Chroococcidiopsis sp. TS-821: one gene and its partners. The protein of the gene in region 2 interacts with the protein of the main gene of each other region in a pairwise test. Links are inferred from orthologs where the notes say so. Each region holds a gene or a part of one and is shown on either strand. Other genes may lie near its edges. The genes, in order: tsaE, rlmB and B1A85_RS10905.

Region 1 (5,589 bases), on a different replicon or contig from region 2:
CTGCAACACACGAACCAAACATCGTTCTTGTCATCTGAGTCACAACATGAAAGCCTGGATGACGTCCTGCAGCACCACCGGCATTAGGAACAACTCTAAAGGTTCCATTACCTAAATTTTCATATAGAACACTTGGTAAGCTGTAAGATTCATAACCCCGCAATACATATAGATCGACATCCATGTCATTATCAAAATCTCCAGCAACTACCGAGTGTGCTAAGAGTGGGTTACCAATTCCAGAGCCTTGCGTGCGATTAACATACTGTTTAGTTTTAGGGTCATAGAAAAGCAAAACATCTGGTAAGTCAAATTGAGAGAGATCGAGTGGTCCAAAACCAATGCGAGTTAAGTGAGACATTGGTTGAGGTGTTTCAATCACTAAATGAACTAATTTATATTTGGGAGAAGAAAGTCGTACTGTCCAAGTTTGGGTAGCTGGCTCATAACCAATGTATAACCCAGTATCAACTCCAGCCTTGTGTGGTTTAATTCCCCTCACTGTTGGATCTTGCGGCGATAACGAAAATCCCAACTTCCCTGGTTGTCTGCCTTGGGAACCAATAAAGATTTCTGGTCTACCTATCTCTGTGACAATCTCTGTAACAGGTGTGGTACGGAAATCAAAGCTGACATTCCCACTTGTCTTAAAACTGACTCCCACCTCCCGTTGGAAGGCTAGTAACTTTGCTAAGGCTAACTTTGCATTTATTTGATGTACGCTAGGAACGCGAATGAGACGATTTCTGGGCAGAAACACATCTAGATAGGTGTCATTATTAAAGTCAGCAATGACAGCGTCGGAAACAAACTGATGAGCAGGTAATCTCCCAGTTATATCTCGAAAAGGAATTGTTGTTGAATCGTAGATCTTCTGCGGGTATCTAGATGGACTTTGAATGACGATATCCTGCTTACCATCGCCAGACACATCTGCAAGTTGGGCAAAGTCAGAGGCTTGGTTTGTTTGCAAGCCAACTTGTGCATTGGCATTTTGAAAAGCATTTGTCATTCTTCTAAACAAGGTACTAGGAGCTTTTCCGTCAGGTCGGATGTCATTTAACTGAAGAACATCCAAAAGTCCATCTTTGTTCCAGTCTAGCCATAGCGGGGCTCGACCTCTTCCTAATGGGAAATTTAAACCCCACTTAGTTGCTTGCTCCTGTAGCTTTCCTTGATGATTGACAAGGAAAAAATTGTTTTCTTGACCGTAGCCAGCTTGCGCTCCTGTGACGACAAATAAGTCAGGATCGCCGTCATTATCAAAATCACCCCAGGCTGAACCGTGAGAATCGCCTGTTACACCGCTTTTGGGCCAAACTTGCGAAATAATATCTTTAAATTTACCGCCACCCATGTTGAGATAAAGACGAGGAAATTTTGCTCCTTTGGGACGATCTGAGCTTCTGTAGCCGTGCGGTGTAATCCATAGATCGGGCTTACCGTCGCTGTTGTAATCTAACCAAGCAACACCATGAGTTTCGTCTTGGGATGACACTATTCCAGCATTTGCGGTGGCTTCTTGGAACTTAATTGTGGAAGCTTGACTAGTAAAACTTAAACTAACTTTAGTCGTAAAACTAAAAACGAGTGTCGCTATGCCAAAACATAATAGTATTTTTAGCCGTTTATGAAGTCGCACATGCACCCCCTTCTGCTGAACTTGACAGCAGCTCTATGTGGTGATAGAAATGAGAGAGTACTTGGTGCAGAGAATGATTTCTCTGAGCAAGAGTTCGGTTTGGGGATCATCTATCAAACTAGATGACCATATGCATCGTTGCTATAGAATGAACAGCAGGTTATAGATAGCGAAGTTAAAAGCTGTTGGCAAGGGTGAAGAATTGTTAGGTTGTTAGTAGCTAAAGAGAGCAAAATCTAAAATCAGAGGTAAAATAGACAGATGTATAGCTACACCATATAGATTTACCTCAAAAGAAGTAAGTTAGAATTTGCGCTTTTTTATAACTTTAAAAAGCGTGAAATGGAAAATATATTGATAGAAGTATGACTAAAATTGGGTCTGATGCAGATCTAACTAGCTAGATAGATTAGTAGTAACATCTCCTTTCCATTATGTTAATTTAGATAGGCTGGTAAGTTAATACAGTAAAGTTACGCTCAGTTCAGTAATTTTGCCTTAGTTTTATTCAATAAAACAAGGAAATCTGTACCCTGAGTGAAGGTATAAGAGTATAAGTGCTATGCGTGAACTTCATCGCTAATCACTGTTTAATGAGCGATATACAAGGTCATAAAGCCTAGGTATTTCAGACTAATAATATATCAGTCAAAATCCCTTGGTTAACTTGTAAAAGTATGTATAAGAGATAGAAATATAAATTCTACCTATATATTCCTTTTAAACTACTTTCAAAGGTAAGAGCAACAACCTAAATATAACTTTACAAAAACTTTATTATAGATAGATTGAGCAGCTTTCTTTACATTGAAAGTAAATTATTTGTATCTATCAAAAGACAGAAATAACTAATATTTAGTACAGAATTATCGATCGCAAACGCAAGGAAAACATTGCTTCAGGTTGTGAAATTTTCTAAAAAATCGAGTTGAATGCCTACCGCAGATACGTCTACTTGACGACCATGAGTGTTATGGTGGCTAAAGCGGATATTAATATAACTCGATGGTAGATATGGCAAGCGTTCTGCCCATTCAATTGCTGTAATACCTAACTCTACATCGATACCTTCCCAGTAAGCTTCTGGGTATAATGCAGCAACTGACTCTGGTTCTAAACGATATAGATCTAAGTGATAAAGTGGCAAGCGCCCTTCTCTATACTCATTGATTAAAGTAAATGTAGGGCTAACAATTTGCTCCTTAATTCCTAGCCCGCTACCAATTCCTTGAACTAATGTAGTTTTACCACTTCCTAAATCCCCTTGTAATAACAACACACTACCTGCATTCAAAGTTTGCCCTAAAAATTTACCTAAGCGCAGCGTTGCTTGTGGATCTACAAGCAAAGTACGAATTTGTCTTTTATTCATAATCTAAATCTGAGTCTTGAGCTAACAGTTTGAAATCATAATTTATTGATCTGCCTCTGCAAGTTAACTTCCTAAAATAAAGCTATTATTCTTTGAGTTAACTGTAAAAAACTCATTTTAAATATTACTGAATATAGTGTAACTGATTTAATATGATTTTTATGAAATTGAGAGGGCAAACCTTTTAAAAATAATTAATTCGTCTTTAGTAAGTGTACTTAAATCTGTTAAATAGAAAAGTAATTTTTAAGTTATAATTTTTAACAATCGCTCACTTTAAATGAACTATAATTCTCAACGTTTGCAAAAGTTGAATGGCATTCTTAAAAGTAAATTGCGATGAATAACTTAGAAATATTAAGCTGCAGCTATCCTCTAATTTCTTACTAACTATGAAGGAGCGTAGTAGCCGAGCCATTGTGCGTACGAAGTTTTCGTTATAAAATTTTCTATGACTAGGAAGCTAGAACAAAAATAATAATTTTTCATCAAACAAATCAAAAATCGCTATTACAATTTGAGAAATATAAAATGGATTTTTTATTCAGCGCATGTCATATTATACTGAGATTACCAGCAATTTGAACTGCATAGATACATGCAAAGTAATTGTAGAAATTTTTAAAAGAATAAAATTACACTTACTTTGGCAAGAAGCGCGACTGTATTAGTTTGTCCAAGACATCCTAGAAAATAATCTTACTTATGTGCGAGCGCGACCATACCAGCGTAAGAGCACTTGTGCTAATGCCCGAGGATTATGCCGCACTAGTCCAGTTTCTTCATCTTCATCGATCACGTTGGCTAAAATAATCCGTCGTCCTAAGCGAGCAACAACTTCGCGATCTAGAAATACAGGATGCGAATTTTCTTGTGCATAGCGCCTCAGGCTTTTTTCTGAGGGAGTTCGTCGATGAACCAGGACAGCACTAAATAATTTTTGTCCGCACGCAGCGTCGATCGCGCGAATATGATCCGAGACAGTATAACCTTGGGTTTCACCTGGTTGTGTCATGACGTTACAAACGTAGATACAAGGAATTGGCGGGGTTTTACCTCCTTTACAGCGGGCGGCGATCGCGTTGGCAATTTCTGGTACTAGTAAATTCGGAATAACGCTTGTATAGAGACTTCCAGGACCAATGATAATGTAGTCAGCTTCATGAATCGCTTGTAGTGCTTTGGGTAGTGCGGGAGGTTCGGCGGGAGTACAGCCGATTTTGAGGATACAGCCGCCTGCTTTGGTAATATTAGATTCACCTTCAATACGACGACCATCAGCTAATTCTGCCCACAAGCGCACATCACTGAGCGTTGCGGGAAAAACTTGTCCGCGAATTGCGAGAACTTGCGAACTTGCGGCGATCGCCCGTTCTAAATCACCAGTAATTTCACTCATTGCGGTGAGGAATAAATTCCCAAAACTATGCCCAACTAAACCATCACCAGCTCGGAAGCGGTACTGAAAAAGCTCAGTCAATAATTTTTCCTCGGAGGCGAGGGCGGCTAAACAGTTGCGAATATCGCCTGGGGGAAGAACCCCTATTTCGCGCCGCAGCCGTCCTGAAGACCCGCCATCGTCTGCTACAGTGACAATGGCAGTGATGTTCGCGCTATACGCCTTGAGTCCGCGCAGCAACGTTGATAAACCTGTCCCACCGCCAATGGCGACAATTTTAGGTCCGCGATGCAAGCGGCGGTGTGTTAAGAGTACATCGATCAGTTCTTCATCGCCACCTTCTGGTCGTAATACCTCAGTAATTGAGCCGACGGTGCGGGTTTGTCCCCAGAAGATCAACAATGCGCCCAGAAGCAATACCAAAGGACCGCTAATATAATTAGGAACAAAATTCGCGATCGTGCCGACAATGTCCTGGATTAATTGCAATGCATGAAAAATTGGCGTTAATTTGACCCAGATTGCCAAACCTAAGCCAACTAACACCACTCCGCCAGCGCTTAACAGTAACCAGCGTTTGACAAATATCCCAGGAGCTAACCATTTGAACCACTGTCCAACTCGATGGGGAGCGCGATGGAGCGATTCCTGCTTGATACTTCGTAAGGATTTTTTAAAAGGAGCAAATCGCATATGCAACTTTTTAGCAGGGAGATACCAAAATGTATACCAAACCCTTGTTACTTTAGTAGGTGATCTAACTGTGTCTAGTAGCTTGACTAAGTGAATTTATAGCCTTAATTCCGATTGGAGATTGCATAATTTTATGTATTTTCATGTAATATCGCTGAAATTCAACGTATTTGACTAGAACTTTACGATCAAAGTTGCATCTACTTTTACACAAGTTGGGTACGAGGTGTTAGTGACAACTTGGCGATTGAGAAATCAATATGGAAAAGCGAATTTTGGGAATCGATCCTGGTCTAGCGATTTTGGGATTCGGTACAATTAGGGCAACGCAGCGGGATTTCAATTCTGCTGGGGCGATCGCTTCCCAAGCTGCTAACGCAGAAGTTATTACCAAACCAGAATTAACATTACTTGATTTTGGTGTGATTCAAACTTCAGCCGATATCGAGATGGGGAAAAGACTGTGCACGATTTACGAAGACT
Region 2 (5,768 bases):
CCCTTGTCATCAAAACCACAAGGAACACTCATTCCTGGTAAACCAGCTAGATTGACGGTGATTGTCATCAAATCCGTTAAATACATGCTTAGGGGATCGTCCGTCTTTTCTCCTGCTTTGAATGCTGTTGTTGGTACAGTCGGACACACTAGAACATCGACCTTCGCAAACGCATTCTCAAAGTCTTGCTTAATCAGCGTGCGGACTTTTTGTGCCTTTAAATAATACGCATCGTAATAGCCTGCCGACAGCGTGTAAGTTCCTACCATAATCCGCCGTTTGACTTCAGTACCAAAACCAGCAGCACGAGTTCGGTTGTACATCGAGAGGAGGTTTTCGGCATCTGGAGCGCGGAAACCGTATTTTACACCGTCGTAACGCGCTAAGTTTGCCGAAGCTTCTGAGGGCGCAATGATGTAATAAGTTGGTAGCCCGTAGCGAAAACGCGGACAGGAAACTTCTTGAACTTCTGCGCCTAAATCCTTAAGTTGTTCAATTGCTTTGGTGACAGCTTGTTCCACCGCCGGATCTAACCCTTCGCCAAAGGTTTCTTTGATAATGCCAATGCGGAGGTTTTTCACGTCGGGTTTTAAAGCTTGCGTATAGTCTGGAATTTCGACTTTGAGACTTGTCGAGTCTTTAGGATCGTATCCAGCGATCGCGCCGAGTAAAATCGCGGCATCTTCTACAGTGCGCCCAAATGGTCCAATTTGATCTAACGATGAAGCAAACGCGACTAAACCGTAACGCGATACCAATCCGTAAGTAGGTTTCATTCCTACTACACCACAAAACGACGCGGGTTGACGAATTGAGCCTCCGGTATCAGATCCTAAGGCAACAACACATTCTTGCGCTGCTACCGCCGCAGCCGAACCACCAGAAGAACCACCAGGGACTCGTTCTAAATCCCAAGGATTGGCGGTGACTTGAAACGCGGAGTTTTCTGTAGAACTGCCCATCGCAAATTCATCTAAATTCGTTTTTCCCACCATGACAGCACCTGCGTCAGCTAGCTTTTGCGTCACGGTTGATTCGTACGGCGGGACAAAGTTCTCCAAAATTTTAGAAGCACACGTTGTCCGAATTCCTTTGGTACACAGATTGTCTTTGATGCCAATTGGAATTCCTGCGAGTAACCCAATTTCCTCTCCCGCAGCAATTTTGGCATCCACTGCTTGCGCCTGTGCTAACGCCGTATCTGCTGTTACCGATATGAAGCTATGTAATTTCGGCTCTAATGCTGCAATGCGCTGCAAGGCTTCTTGAGTAATTTCAACCGCAGAGCGTTCTTTGCTCACCAGTTGTTGGTGCAACTCGCGGATGGATGCCATTGTTTGCTCCTTTGACTTGTAATCCAGATTATTTAGTTTAATTCAGGACTTACGTAAAAAGTGACTTCTTCAAAAGGATCGGATGTCAGGGATCGGAGGCTAGAGAACGATTGATAAGTGTTGTCGTTCCTCTTTCTGCTTTCTGTGCAAGGTATTCGAGGAAGCTTCATCGATAAATAAGCTCTAGTGATATTTATTGTAAGTTTTATATTTTCTTGTCTCCCTGACTGACTTCTATAAATCTTATAGTAAATATATTGCGGTTAATTTTTATCTAGTGTCCACATCTCAAAACTCTCAACCTGTCAAGCTCAACGTTCGCATTCAAGGAAACGGCTTTCCCATTCTTTGCTTACACGGTCATCCAGGTTCAGGGCGCAGTCTATCAGTTTTTACTGACCATTTATCGCAGCGTTTCCGTACGATCGCTCCCGATCTCCGCGGCTATGGTAGCAGTCGCACGCAACAAAATTTTGCCATGAACGACCACTTACTTGACTTAGAAGCACTGATAGATAGCTTCAAAATTCAGCGCTGCTTAGTCCTTGGTTGGTCGTTGGGAGGAATATTGGCAATGGAACTCGCACTCAAATTGCCTGACAGAGTTAGCGGGTTAATCCTTGTCGCCACTGCAGCGCGTCCTAGAGGTAATCATCCACCAATTAGCTGGCAAGATAATGTGTATACTGGTGTAGCGTCTATTCTTAATTGGTTGCAACCAAGTTGGCAGTGGAATATTGAAACGTTTGGTAAGCGATCGCTCTATCGCTACCTGATTCAACAACACTCGCCGACTGCCTATCGCTATCTTGCCACTGATGCGATCGCCGCGTACCTGCAAACTTCTGCTGCTGCACAACGCGCGTTGAATACAGCGTTGCGATCCGGTTACGATCGCCTTGCCGACTTACACAAAATTACTTGTCCAAGCTTGATGCTCGCTGGAGCAAGCGATCGCCATATCACTGCCCAATCAAGTCATGAAACTGCTCGGTACTTGAAAAACTGTCAATGGCAATGCTATCCCAATACCGCCCATCTTTTCCCTTGGGAAATTCCCCAGCAGGTACTCAGCGATATTGATAAGTGGATTGCGCAGTATCCCGATGTTGTCAAGTTTAAATAAATTGCCAGTGACGAGCGCTCAGCAAGCCGCAGAGTCTATATTTAAGTTAGTTTCGTCTTTGGCACCGAACACCCGCCACTAACTTGACTTGCTTTTACATCTGACCGCTAAATATTGGTGTCGCTTTCGGCTGAATCATTCCCAAGTCGTCAGCAATTGTCAAATTCTTGGGCTTGCAACGCTTGACTTTCACTGTAATTCCTTGCGCACCTTCTTGTTCTAAATCTTCAAGATACCCAGTCTTAGCAGCGTTTGCTTCCTTAACGCTCAAGAAAGGACCAAAGTAGTACGTGCAGCGCGGATTTTGTGTAACAATTTCTACCCACCAAGCCCAGCCAATGCTGTGAAAGAGATTAGTTAAAACTTCTTTAAAACTATCCCAAAATGTTTTCATATTTGCTGTTTTGTCCATTGGTTACAGATGTGACGCGGTCTGCTGCTGCTTCTAATTACTTCACACTTTGTTATACTCTGTTACGCTTCTTTTTTCAAATTATCTTATTTTAATTTTTCTAAATGAAGCATATTTAACCAACGTTGGCGAAAAATTTCGTACAAAGCCATTCCTGCTGCGACTGAGGCATTTAAGCTTGGAGTATTTCCCGAAAGTGGAATGGACACTAGCACGTCACAGCAGCGTTGTGTTAACAAACTCAAGCCCTCACCCTCAGCACCAATCGCCAAAACGATTGGTCCTGTAAATTGGACAGTATGCAATGGTTGGCTTGCGGTTGCGGCTGTACCATAAATCCAAAATCCTGCTTCCTTGAGTTCTTCTAAAGCGCGGCTAAAATTAACGACTCTCGCGACAGGAAATTGCTCCAAAGCACCAGCAGCTGCTTTCATCACACTCGATGTAATTCCTGCGGCTCGTCTTTGGGGGATAACAAGTCCCTGCGCTCCGATCGCTTCAGCCGTCCGAATAATTGCTCCTAAGTTGTGGGGATCGGTAATACCTTCTGCTGCTACAATCACGGGTGATTCGGCGATTGCTTTGGCGCGAGCAATCAGTTCATCGAGATCGGTGTATGCATAGGGTGCAATTTGCGCTGCGACTCCTTGGTGATTCGCATAATGCGTAATTTGATCTAGACGCTTTGGTTCAACTTCGTCAATCACTGTTCCGTTTTCTTTAGCTTGGGAAATCAAAGAATGGAAACGGGGATCGTAGCGCAATCGCGATGTAATCCAAATCCGATTCAGATGTCTTTGATTCTCTAAAGCAGCTAAAACAGGGTGACGACCGTAGATAAGATCGCTTTCTTCTGCTAAAGGTTGTGAGTGCGTACTATTGACAGCATAATTAACTGAAGGTTTTGTTGATGCAGTGCGACTCTGATTCAGAGATTTCAGCAAAGGCTTGGAGCTTTGTCTGATTCTGACTGGCTTGTCATGCTTTGCTTTGCCCGTAGATCTAAATTTTTGTTGTTTGTTCGCCATTTATATAGTTACAGTGTTAAATTCTTTGGGCATCCCTACTTCTCGACTTTAACTGAGAAGAATAGCCAATTTCAGTATAGAAAGACAATTTCTATCACTCATTTTTATCTTGCTCAAAGTGTAGCTTGTGCAACAACTGAGTCAGACGCTGACAATCAGTGAGAAATAGGTAGCCGACTAAGGTTTCTAAACTTGATGCTTGTTGATAAATTTCAGGTTCGATCCGCTTTGGCGGCTTCGTTGTCGCATTTCGACCGCGACGAACTATATCTAACTCGGTATTGGTAAGGTAGGGAGTCAGCGAGCGCAAATGTAATGCTTGTGCTTCGGCTCTTACCTGTGCCACTACTAAACGATGATAAACACGCGAGCGCTTTGGTGGCAGTAGGTAATAACGCCTAATATAAAGTTCATAAACTGCATCTCCTAAATATGCCAAAGCACTCGGAGAGACCTGCTGTAGCTGTGATAAGTCTTCAGCCAAGGTTGGTGTCAGTTGCTCTAACCTAACAGTTAGTTCGCCTTCTATTATAGATGAGCCATCGAGTAGCTCTTCCTCCTTTTGATTCACAACTAGGATTTTCCTTTCTCTTTGGATTGGTAGTGTTTATAAATTTGGCAAAACTACCGAGCTAGTTTTAGTAACTTCTTTTTATCTTCGATCCCTGTATTCTCCTTAAGTTAATGCGATCGCAGTTGGCTGCGTGATAGACAGGATTTGTCTAGCAGCGAGTTCCCCCGTTCTGCTTTAATAAACATTTTTTATAAGCAAAAATCAAGCTACCCAGATAATACAACCGGATAGCTATATCAGCCTTGCTTCTGTTGCCAGATCATGACTGTTTAACGTTCTCTAGCGCGACTTCCACTGAGGGACGCAGCGAGAGAAATTGCTCTAAACGAACTAGCTTAACTGTTTGAGTCACGCGGGCATTAGTCACAATTTGTGAAGTGCCGCCAGCACTTTGTGCTTGTTTGGCAAGTTGAACCAATGCTCCTAAACCTGAGCTATCAACAAAGTCGATTTGGGAAAGATCCAAAATAATATTTTTTGGTCCCTCTTCGATACATTTGCTGATAACCTTACGAAAGGTTGGCTCAGAGAAAGCATCTAGTAACCCTGTAAATCGAAACAATTGGTAATTGTCTCGCACTTCACGGGTTCCTCGCAGACTAACCGTAATATTCAGTGGTTCAGCAATAATACCCTCCTCTTACTACCTTAAATGCGATGTTTAAAGTCGAGGCTCAAGTATAGAGCGTTTTTTGAGGCGTTGTCTACTATCATGAGGCAGAAATTGCGGAGCGAAAAGAACTAGCGCTTGGTTGCTGATTTCTGCTTGGCTTCGCGCATCAATTTTACAAACTGCTCAAATAAATAATCGGCGTCATGAGGACCAGGACTAGCTTCTGGGTGATATTGCACGGAAAATAGCGGTAATGATTTGTGTCGCAATCCCGCAACTGTTAAGTCGTTGAGGTTGAGGTGAGTAATCTCAATATCTGCATCCGGCAAGGAATTAGCGTCGATCGCAAAGCTGTGGTTTTGACTTGTGATTTCTACACGTTGCTTTAAACCTGCCGGTTGGTTCAAACCACGATGCCCAAACTTGAGCTTAAAGGTTTCTGCGCCGAGTGCGTGACCTAAAATTTGATGTCCCATACAAATGCCAAACATTGGCTTTTGACTAGCGAGGAGTGCTTTTGTTGTTTCGATTCCTTCAGTGACTGGTGCGGGATCGCCAGGACCATTAGAAAGAAAAATTCCATCAGGGTTGTATTTAAGAATTTCTTCAGGAGGAGTGCTGACAGGCACAACAACAATCCGACATCCATAACTGGCTAAACGGCGGAGAATGTTACGCTTC
Region 3 (5,697 bases), on a different replicon or contig from region 2:
AGATGACCTAAGCTGTCATTAATCACCTTGAAGCGATCTAAATCAAGAAAAAGAACCGCAAATAGATAATTTGGATATCTTTTAGCGTGTTGAATCGCTTGTTCTAGACGATCTAGAAATAACGCGCGGTTGGGTAAACCTGTGAGTGCATCGTGAAAAGCCGTTTGGAGTAATTCTTCTTCGGCTTGTTTGCGTTCGGTAATGTCACGACAAATTGCGTGTAACTCGATTGCTTCGCCTTCGTTATCAATCACTAGCTGATTGCGTTCGCGTACCCAAAGCACAGAACCATCTTTACGAACTTTGCGCAGTTCTATTTCGCTGCTTGTAATCTTTTCGCGGAAGATACTCGCCATCCACTCTTGCATCCAATCGCGATCGCCTTCGTAAATCGTTACCAAAGCAGGTTGACCTATTAACTCTTGTTTGTCATAGCCTAAATACTCTGCCGCATAATTATTAACCGATTTGAGCGTACCATCAGCAGCGATCGCAAAATAAGCATCCGGTGCAAAATCAAATAACTTTTGATATCGTTCTTCGCTTTCCCGCAAGGCTTCCGCGTTGGCAATCTTAGCACTGAGGCGTTGACCGAAATACGAACCCACTGACGCTAACAATAAAATACTTAAACCCGCAGTCCCCGTAGAAATGGCTAAAACAAACCGATCGATTCCAGTACTACTTTGAGATAGCATTTTGATTGACGGATAATAGTTAACCGCCATCATCCCTAAGTAATGTAGTGCATCAATCGCAACTCCTGCAAAAACTGCGCTACCAACTTTTCCTAAACTTTCCGACGACACAATTTTTTCAGCACTCGCATGAAACGCCAACCACAAAGCGGCGATGGACATCAAAATTGTGAAAACTCCAGCACCAATGACAAACAATGGGTTGTACACTGGCATTGCCGCGAGTCGCATTCCCCGCATTGCCGTGAAATGCATGCCAATAATACCTAACCCGACAAACGTTCCACCTGCGAGTAAAGCCAACCAGCCGAGTGGTCGTTTGCTAGCAATAGACAGTCCAACTCCACACAAGGCGATCGCAACTAATAACGAAAGTAACGTAGTTGCAATATCGTAAGTAATCGGGATGGGTAACTCGTAGGCGAGCATTGCAATAAAGTGCATAACCCAGATACTAATTCCCAGCGCGATCGCACTACCACCTAGCCATAGTTTGCGCGCTAATCCTTGTGTTGCTGGTATTTGCCCCGCCATATCGAGTGCAGTATACGAACTGATGATTGCAACTACCAGCGAAAGCACAACTAAACGTAGGTCGTAAGTAGCGCTTAAGGCTGTACTGATGGAAGTCAAATCTTTAACAGCCATAAAGTATGATATTAGTCACCTTACGCTCGATTCAGTAAAATTTTGATTTTATCCTTGAAGTGACCCTTTTGAAGTTTTCACGGCTACTAATATGCGCAACTTATTCTTTTTGTATTAATCAAAGTTTTTAAATAAGTAGGCGATAATTTAATAAAAAATTGCTCGCATTTCTTGCAGGGTAAGGCTTTTGCTCTAACTTTATTGCTGAAAAATAAAATTGCGCTGCCTAATTGTGCAATTTATATTGATTATGAAAAACGCCACTTACCAGGGCTTTAACTACTTCTATATAAATAGCCGATTATATATCATATATAAACTCCTTACTTGGAAAGTGAAAATAATACATCGGTCACTCGCTGGCAATGATTAGTTAATCGCTCAATGCTCAGTGTTTCGCAATACAGACAGCAAATACTGCGTCAAAGTGAATGCATCTACGCCCATTTCGGTGCGGTTACGCGCTGCTAAAATACCCGCTTGAGAATGCCACCAGGCAGCGCTAGCAACAATTTCGAGTAGAGGGATCTGTTTAGTAGTCGCTTGTGCAATCAATCCGCCTAATAAACCCGTCAGGACATCACCACTACCACCACGCGCCAAAGCTGGCGTACTTTCAGGGTTAATCCACACGCAATCAGGATCTGCGATCGCGGTTCTTGCACCTTTTAATAACACTACAGCCCCGCTTTGTTCAGCAGCAGTACGGACGGCGGCGATACGGTCTTTTGTCGGAGCGACGGTATTGGGAAACAATCGCTTAAATTCACCCGCGTGCGGTGTTAACACTGTTGGTGCTTGGCGGCGCTGTAATGTCGGGATTGTTCCCATTTGGGCAAGTATATTTAATCCATCTGCATCCAAAACCAGTGGGCGATCGCTATCTATCACTTCTTGTAAAATTGGCTGGGCATCTACAGTTAAACCAGGACCACACGCGATCGCATCAAACGAACTCAAATCAGTTTTTTCAGGTAATTGCAACTGCGCGATCGCACCGCTTTCGGTTTCTGGACAACCGACGATTAGAGCTTCAGGTAATTGTGCAGATAAAAGTAGTTTGAGCGATTCTGGAACTGCGATCGAGAGCATTCCGACACCACTTGCTCTTGCCCCTAACGCTGTTAAAATTGCTCCGCCGGTATAACGTCGCGAACCGCAGATGAGTAACAAATGTCCCTGTTTATATTTATGCGTCACGGGCGATCGCTGAAGCGGTAAAGTTGCGATTGCACTTTGTCGAGTGATGCGTTGTATCTTGGGCGTTTCTAATACCGCTTGGATATCTGTAATCGGAATATCAAAATCAATTAATTCAGCTTTGCCAACATAATCTAACGCTTGGTCTTGCAGCAATCCTAGTTTCCACAATCCTAAGCAAAATGTCTGCGTTGCTTTTACAGCAGTTCCTAGCACTTCTCCCGTATCAGTGTGTAAACCTGACGGTAAATCAATACTTACCACTGGCTGCGACCATTGATTCAGCCGGTCGACAATTCGATCTACAGGAGAAGACAGCGATCGCTCTAATCCAAATCCAAATAAACCATCAACAAAGACATCGCACGTTGCCAAAGGTTCCAAAGTTTCATGTACTGGAATGTTTAAGTTCTTGATATATTGTGCATGTTGCGATGTCAACTCCTTTAACTTAGAAAAAGGGATACAAAGTACAACCTCATATCCTTGAAAGTGCAATTCGCGTGCTACTACCAAGGCATCACCGCCATTATGCCCAGGTCCGACTAAAATACCACAACGCGAGAAATGCGATCGCGGATAAAACTCGATCAGGCGACGCACAATTAGCCCTGCGACCTTCTCCATCAATGCAGCAACAGGCATACCTTGAGCAAAAATTCGCCCTTCAATATCCCGCATCTGCTGTGCTGTAACGATGACACGGGAAATTTGTTCTTGTCGCGTCATGACGTTAGGAATAGAAGATTCTAGGTTAAACATCGATTTAGTAAGAGCTACACTCACTGCTTACTCTTATTGTTCCTGAATTAATGAATGCGCCACCTACAGTAAGAGAGAAATCTCATGCTGTTTTACTTGCAATATGTTTTTATGTGTTCGGCGGCTATAGATGGCTATACGCTGACACAACATATTTACATGGCAACAAGCAACAAGATGCAATCTTCCAGCGCTTGCTTGTGCTAGCGACTGCAAATAGCAACGAGTCGCGCAAGATTTCAACAGTAAAAGCGATCGCAGCTTTACGCAAAGAAGGCTAAAAGTCTTGCACGAGTCGGGGTTTAAGGGGCGAGTTCTTATTCATTATGCGCGCAAGATATCCACTGTAGATTTACCGAAATTTTAGGAGCAATACACGCTAAAAATATTTAATTATCGGCAAAATTTCGCTTGGAACTCTAGCTGAACTAGCGCTAATTTGCTTTTGTAACATTTATTCACTTAAATACGTCAAGCAACCAATTTTGACGGTAAAGTGTCTAATTTAACAAATGAATTTTTTTCATCTTAGCATTGTGTTAGCCTAACTCAAGATGAACAAGCCTCACCAATCGCGCAACATCAGCTTGTTTGCTCAACTTGCTAGCTCGTTACTTGCAGTGCCTGTTCCCACGCTTTTGGGAGGATGGCTGATGACAACGGCGACAACAGCATTAGCTCAAGATATTGCTGTCGTGGATCGCTTACCACCGCCACCACCAGTCCCGATCGCTAACGAGCAGCTGCCACCACCATCCATTTTTGTTCCCCGCGAATTTGATTTTCAAGCACCATCATCGAATACACCACCAGCAGTTAACAATCCTACTCGTGCAAATTTGAACTATTTAGTTTATGTAGATGATGCGAGTTCTCCCACGCTAGCGCAAGTCAAACAACTTGAACCACAAGCTTTTGTGCGGCAGTATAACGGACGTTCTGTCGTTCAAGCCGGAGCATTTGCGCAAAACTCGAATGCTCAGCAACGCGCTCAGGAACTGAAATCGGTCGGAGTAACGGCACGGATTGTGGATTTAAGTACGGGCACTGACACGGCGTTTGTTGGTGATGCGCGCTCGTATTTTGTCGTCATTCCCGCTCGACAAGAAAGTTTACCAGCGATCGCCGAGCAAATTCGGCAACTGCAACAAAATGCTGCCATTGATGTCAGCCAGCGACAACAACCACGAGGATCGCACGTTCGTGTTGGACCCTTTTCTAGTCGGGCTTTAGCCGAACAGTGGAACCAGTTTTTCCTCAATTCTGGCTTAAGCAACGCCCGCGTTTACTATGGGCGCTAAACGTGTAATGCTAACTCGCCAAGGGAAAGCCAGCGGCGAGAATCCAACCAAAAAACAAAGCACTCGCCAGCGCAGAACTCCACACTTCGTCAACCAGCGCTACTACGAATGAGAGAACGGCAATTAAAGGCGGGAATAAGGGTAATAAAAGAAACATAAAACCCAACTGAGGTAGAAAGTTCAACGTTAACAAAAAGCCACCAATTAAAATGGCGCTTTGGGCGAACCACCAACCAAATCGCGCTCGACCACTAATTCCTTGCTGAGCAAGACCTGACGCTAAAAACCAAGGAAGACAGGCAATACTTAAGGGCAACCACAGTTGTAGCCGTGTAGGAATCAACCACCATTGCAACCAAACAACTTGCGCCATCGCACCAAATGCGATCCACAACAAGGCAAACAGCATTAATCCCAATCCCGCCATGCGCCACGTAGGACGCGGTAAACGAGCGAGTAACGCTAGCCAAGTGATACCAGCAACGGCAAACCACAAGCCAACAGCTCCGCCTACCTGTAAGCCACCAAGACTGGTAAGTTCTACACTTTGATTTAACAACGTTAATGCGATCGCGGCAACGAAAGGCGCTAGCAGCAATCCACCCCAACGTTTTACCGAGCGTACTTTTTTTGAGTGAGGTTTGCGCCGCACAATTTTAGAAGCTACAACGCTTAGTAGCAATAACCAGCCAAGGAGATGCAAGCCATACCAACCCATGCGACGATCGACATACTCAGTAGGATTGAACTGGTTAAAAGTTGCATTCAGCCAACGTAATGCAGCTTGATGACTGACATCGTTGAAGAGAATCGTAATATGTTCGGCATTCGGTACGATCGCAAGTTCGCGGGCAGTTCCTGCTGCAAAGTCAAAATTAGTGCCTCCACTCGCAGCTAACAAGCGCTGCGCATTCGCAATAAATCGACCTTCCCAACTACCTGCTTGTAGTTGTAAGTTACGAGGAGCTTGCGACGTCACATCAGCGCCTGTTGGTGAAATGGCGATCGTGGCTGCAAAAGTGTCAACTTGGTCAATGCCCGCAGCCATAACAATACCACTTCCCATCGAATGACCCAAAAGAGCGAGA

The links.
Region 1: the proteins of rlmB (region 2) and tsaE interact in binary tests that used the Escherichia coli proteins (3 or more experiments, as listed by UniProt). The link is inferred for Chroococcidiopsis sp. TS-821 from one-to-one orthologs.
Region 3: the proteins of rlmB (region 2) and B1A85_RS10905 interact in binary tests that used the Escherichia coli proteins (3 or more experiments, as listed by UniProt). The link is inferred for Chroococcidiopsis sp. TS-821 from one-to-one orthologs.

The regions. Positions count from the first base shown.
Region 1 is NZ_MVDI01000001.1:1,574,664-1,580,252, reverse strand. The notes cover bases 1,278-4,091. They hold tsaE (tRNA (adenosine(37)-N6)-threonylcarbamoyltransferase complex ATPase subunit type 1 TsaE), read right to left. Parts: upstream 3,015-4,091; coding sequence 2,541-3,014; downstream 1,278-2,540. Other genes in these bases: yvcK (gluconeogenesis factor YvcK family protein), read right to left, coding at 3,718-4,091; B1A85_RS07155 (CRTAC1 family protein), read right to left, coding at 1,278-1,642. Outside these bases: more of B1A85_RS07155, read right to left, coding at 1-1,277; more of yvcK, read right to left, coding at 4,092-5,106; crossover junction endodeoxyribonuclease RuvC, read left to right, coding at 5,367-5,589. UniProt on the Escherichia coli protein: Required for the formation of a threonylcarbamoyl group on adenosine at position 37 (t(6)A37) in tRNAs that read codons beginning with adenine.
Region 2 is NZ_MVDI01000007.1:6,154-11,921, reverse strand. What follows is about bases 1,930-4,922. They hold rlmB (23S rRNA (guanosine(2251)-2'-O)-methyltransferase RlmB), read right to left. Parts: upstream 3,901-4,922; coding sequence 2,959-3,900; downstream 1,930-2,958. Other genes in these bases: B1A85_RS16760 (STAS domain-containing protein), read right to left, coding at 4,734-4,922; B1A85_RS16765 (Mini-ribonuclease 3), read right to left, coding at 3,995-4,429; B1A85_RS16775 (DUF1816 domain-containing protein), read right to left, coding at 2,555-2,854; B1A85_RS16780 (alpha/beta fold hydrolase), read left to right, coding at 1,930-2,460. Outside these bases: Asp-tRNA(Asn)/Glu-tRNA(Gln) amidotransferase subunit GatA, read right to left, coding at 1-1,334; more of B1A85_RS16780, read left to right, coding at 1,612-1,929; more of B1A85_RS16760, read right to left, coding at 4,923-5,054; carA (glutamine-hydrolyzing carbamoyl-phosphate synthase small subunit), read right to left, coding at 5,216-5,768. UniProt on the Escherichia coli protein: Specifically methylates the ribose of guanosine 2251 in 23S rRNA.
Region 3 is NZ_MVDI01000003.1:105,640-111,336, reverse strand. What follows is about bases 1,019-3,940. They hold B1A85_RS10905 (NAD(P)H-hydrate dehydratase), read right to left. Parts: upstream 3,309-3,940; coding sequence 1,728-3,308; downstream 1,019-1,727. Other genes in these bases: B1A85_RS10895 (hypothetical protein), read left to right, coding at 3,863-3,940; B1A85_RS10900 (hypothetical protein), read left to right, coding at 3,359-3,589; B1A85_RS10910 (bifunctional diguanylate cyclase/phosphodiesterase), read right to left, coding at 1,019-1,346. In the rest of the region: more of B1A85_RS10910, read right to left, coding at 1-1,018; more of B1A85_RS10895, read left to right, coding at 3,941-4,609; B1A85_RS10890 (alpha/beta fold hydrolase), read right to left, coding at 4,620-5,697. UniProt on the Escherichia coli protein: Bifunctional enzyme that catalyzes the epimerization of the S- and R-forms of NAD(P)HX and the dehydration of the S-form of NAD(P)HX at the expense of ADP, which is converted to AMP.